DNA from 2 places in the Serratia sp. CoH_122_TC_1 genome. Region 1 is predicted to be linked to the other one. Evidence: predicted binding sites of a transcription regulator. Region 1 holds the regulator's gene; the other holds the start of a gene.
What was found. The regulator PurR, encoded in region 1, represses purine synthesis genes. The targets are predictions, from matches to a motif close to CANGCAAACGTTTGCNTG.

Region 1 (2,203 bases):
GCCAGCCCGCAACATCCACTGGCGGCTCAGGATGGGTTGTTAAACGATGATCAGCTACGGCCTTTCCCATCGCTCTGCCTGGAGGATACCTCACGCAATCTCCCCAAGCGGGTCACCTGGACGTTGGATAACCAGCGGCGCTTGGTGGTGCCGGACTGGTCGTCGGCGGTGGATTGCCTGTGCGCCGGATTGTGTGTCGGGATGATGCCTGCGCATCAGGTCTTGCCGTTAGTACAACGTGGCGAGTTAGTGGCGTTACAGTTGCAGGAGCCGTTCCCAGCCAGCCCTTGTTGCCTGACGTGGCAGCAAAATACGCCTTCTCCGGCGATGGCCTGGCTGTTGGACTATTTAGGGGACAGTGAAACGTTGAATCAGGAATGGTTAAGCGAAGTGACGCCGGAAACCGCAGTGGCTTCCGGCGCGAATGACTAGCGGCGGTAATCGATGAACGGGCCGTCAGCAACCGAACGGCGCTCAACCAACTTGGGATGCACCTCAATCACCTGTGATTCTTCACGCTTGCTGATGATGCGATCCAACAACATGGTGAATGCCATCTCACCCAAACGCTCTTTGGGCTGATGAATAGTGGTCAGCGCCGGGGTGAAATAGCGCGCATTGCGCACGTTATCGTAGCCAATGACCGAGATGTCTTGAGGCACGCGTAGCCCAAGCTCATCGGCGGCGCAGATAGCCCCCATTGCCATGATATCGCCACCACAGAATACCGCTGTCGGACGCTGTTTCTGCGACAGTATCTGGTGCATGGCCTTGTAGCCGGATTCTGGCTCAAAGTCACCCTGCACGATCCACTCGTCGCGCACGTCGATATGGGCTTCCTCCATCGCTTTTAAGAAGCCCTGATGGCGCCCGCCCCCTGTATTACGTGACAGTTGGCCGGGAATGGCGCCGATATCGCGGTGTCCGCGTTCGATCAGATAGCGCCCAGCCAGATAGCCACCTTCGAACGCGTTATCAATGATGGTATCAGTAAAATCACCGCGTGCGGCGCCCCAGTCCATGACAACCATTGGGATGTTGCGGTAATCTTCCAACATGCCAAGCAATTGGTCCGGATATTCTGAACACATCACCAACAAGCCATCGACGCGCTTTTGCGCCAGCATTGCCAGATAGGCACGCTGTTTGTCCAAATTGTTGTGCGAGTTACACAGTATCAGCGTATAGCCTTTGCTGTAGCAGCTGTTTTCTACCGCTTCGATCACTTCAGCAAAGTAGGGCGCTTCACTGGAGGTTGCCAGCAGGCCAATCGATTTGGTGTGATTGACCTTCAGACTGCGCGCCACTGCGCTGGGTGAATAATGCAGCTCTTTAATTGCGGCACTCACGGCCGCTTTAGTCTCTTCGGCGACGAAACGAGTCTTATTGATGACGTGCGAAACGGTGGTGGTGGAAACGCCAGCGCGTTTGGCCACATCTTTAATCGTTGCCATGTAAAGAATGACTCCTGAACTCACATGTTGCAGTATGTAAGTGTGATGTTAATCGTTTGCCTGCGTAGATCCTTCTCCAAAGAAGCGAAAACTGAGTTTTTAGTGTGTTGAAGTCGTCAGCGCTTGGTCAGGAGGGGCATTTTTGCCGGTACACAGTTGTGAACTGCGAATTTTGTCCCATATTGAGCAAAAGGGGAAGAGGTAATCGGTATTATAAACCGGGAAATGATAACAAGATTTTATTGGCCAACTGTGTGAAAATGGTTTGACGCATTAATTGTGTGCCTTTTATCCTTGGGAAAACCAATCTGAAAAGGAGTTGTAATGGATACCGATCTGAAAATGTCACTGTTCACCACTGTCTGTGCGCTGGCCGTGATTATTGCTTTTAGCTTCACTGCAGCATTGAACTGATCCCCGAAGTAAAAACAGGCGCCGCTTCGTGCGCCTGTTTGCCTTATCCCACGCTATGCCAGGTTTTTCTCCACAAATGCCCAGTTAACCAGCGCCCAGAAGTTCTCCAGGTAAGTCGGGCGGGCGTTGCGGTAATCGATGTAGTAGGCGTGCTCCCACACGTCGACGGTCAGCAAAGGTTTATCTTCGCCGGTCAGCGGCGTGCCCGCGTTCGACGTGCTGACAATGGCCAGCGAGCCGTCAGTCCTCTTCACCAGCCAGGTCCACCCGGCGCCAAAGTTTTTGATTGCGGCATCGCTGAGTTGCTCTTTAAAGGCAGCGAAAGAACCAAATGC
Region 2 (2,203 bases), on a different contig from region 1:
TATTTGCCGCCCTCGTGCTGGAGACTGCGCTGACGGCCAATTTTTGGCAGGGGGTGGTGATGGTCACGTTGGGCTCATTAGTGTGCTGGCGGGCAACCCGAGGAAATTAACGGAAATTATCAACCGATTGTCCGATGTTGGACTAGAATCTAACTAGCGATTCTGCATGAAGGAACATGAAAATGAGAGACGATATCCAATTCATTCAGCAGCCAGTTATTGATGATGAAAGCTATATGCGCGGTGATACCGTGCGACTGACCACGGCTAATTTGCGCCACGAATACCAACTGGATGTCAGTATTTTGCGTCGCGAAGGCAAGTTGATTGTGGGGTCGGTGATCGCTGCCGCACCCAAAGTGGATATTCCACCCAAAGAGTGGGAGATCGCACCTGGGCAAGAGGTGGTTTTCCGTCAGGAGAATATCGCGAAAGCTCTGCCCGCCGTTAACTGAAGTTTGACCAGCGGGGGGCTATTCCCCGTTTATCACCGTAGATTTCCTCAAAATGCCAGCGTTAAAAGCGCTGGCATTTTCATTTTGGCGACAGACCTGGTTACGTTTTCGTGTTGAACATAATTGGCACAAAAACTGCTTAAAAATTTACCGGGCATGACAAAAATCACAGCGATCGTGAATTTTCATGAAACATAATTTGACAAATGTGAACGCAATCGATTACCTATTCGCAAAATGCATAACTGGATCACAGATTCTTACACCCAGTGATTTCTATAATGCGCGCGTCGCCCGAGAGTTTGTAAGCGGAGGCAACGCCAGGTGTCGTCAGACTCATTGTCATCTTTTCTAACGGGCAGGAAATGGCCCTTTAAGCATGTGGTAATAAAATGAAAAAAATAGCTCTCGCAGCAGGTGTACTGCTCGCAGCGTCTTACAGTGCATCTTCAATGGCTGATAGCAAAGACAGCCAATACGTTTCAGATTGGTGGCACCAGAGCGTTAACGTGGTAGGCAGCTACCATACCCGTTTCGGACCTCAGTTGAACAACGACGTCTACCTGGAGTATGAAGCCTTCGCTAAAAAAGATTGGTTCGACTTCTATGGCTACGTTGACGTACCTAAGTTCTTCGGCGTTGGTAACACGCCGGATCGTGGCATCTGGGACAAAGGTTCACCGATGTTTATGGAGATTGAACCGCGCTTCTCCATCGACAAACTGACCGGTACCGATCTGAGCTTCGGCCCGTTCAAAGAATGGTACTTTGCTAACAACTACATCTATGACCTGGGCCACAATGCCGATGGTCGCCAGAATACCTGGTACATGGGTCTGGGTACCGACATCGACACCGGTCTGCCGATGAGCCTGTCGATGAACATCTATGCAAAATACCAGTGGGAAAACTACCAGGCTGCCAACGAAAACAGCTGGGATGGTTACCGCTTCAAAGTGAAATACTTTGTGCCGTTGACCCAACTGTGGGGTGGCAATCTGAGCTACATCGGCTTTACCAACTTTGACTTTGGTTCCGATCTGGGCAAAGACAGCAATTGGACCGACGGTACCGGCAAGCAAGTGCGTACCAGTAACTCAATTGCTTCCAGCCATATCTTGGCGTTGAATTACGATCACTGGCACTACTCGTTTGTTGCCCGTTATTTCCATAACGGTGGCCAGTGGCAGGATGGGGCTGATATCGGCACTCCGCAGGGCCCAATTAAATCCACCGGTTGGGGTTACTACCTGGTAGCTGGTTATAACTTCTGATTTTCCGTGGTGTCAGAAACAGAAAACTCCGCTTTGGCGGGGTTTTTTTTGTCATCACTGCGCAGGTTCACCCGGCAAATGTCTTACCGGCATAAATAATCGTCCTTTGATTACATGGCATTCATTATTGATCCAGTTGATGATTTGTTCACGGCTCACGCCTTCAGATTGCGCGTAGCGGTGAAGATCGCCATTAAAGTGCTGTGTGATGTATTCCATGAGGGTCATTTGCATGTCTTTTGCTCCTGAACGCCCGTCAGTTGCCACCTGGCCATTGCGGGAGGTTAAGGTTTCTCAGACGCCGAATTTAAAGTATTGGCAACTAAATCTCAACAAAAAGCACTGGTGTGGTGCATTTGATGTCAGTTTTATAGCAAAAAGAATCCCGCACGGGGTGGCGGGAAGTATTCCGAATTATCACTTTGGGTGATGAAAAATAATTTGAGGTGCGACGAAAAAGAGCAGATTCACTCT

Region 2: a site for PurR is predicted at 667-684, ahead of AC2FC2_RS02845 (nucleoside-specific channel-forming protein Tsx). Genes of this name have one in related genera too.

What each region holds. Positions count from the first base shown of each region.
Region 1 is NZ_JBXWLA010000003.1:273,301-275,503, reverse strand. It holds gene punR (DNA-binding transcriptional activator PunR) at 1-432, shown strand, start outside; gene purR (HTH-type transcriptional repressor PurR) at 429-1,454, opposite strand; gene cydH (cytochrome bd-I oxidase subunit CydH) at 1,779-1,868, shown strand; gene sodB (superoxide dismutase [Fe]) at 1,922-2,203, opposite strand, start outside.
Region 2 is NZ_JBXWLA010000002.1:56,151-58,353, reverse strand. It holds gene yddG (aromatic amino acid DMT transporter YddG) at 1-110, shown strand, start outside; gene AC2FC2_RS02850 (hypothetical protein) at 183-455, shown strand; gene AC2FC2_RS02845 (nucleoside-specific channel-forming protein Tsx) at 848-1,729, shown strand; gene AC2FC2_RS02840 (hypothetical protein) at 1,784-1,963, opposite strand; gene AC2FC2_RS02835 (hypothetical protein) at 1,962-2,159, shown strand.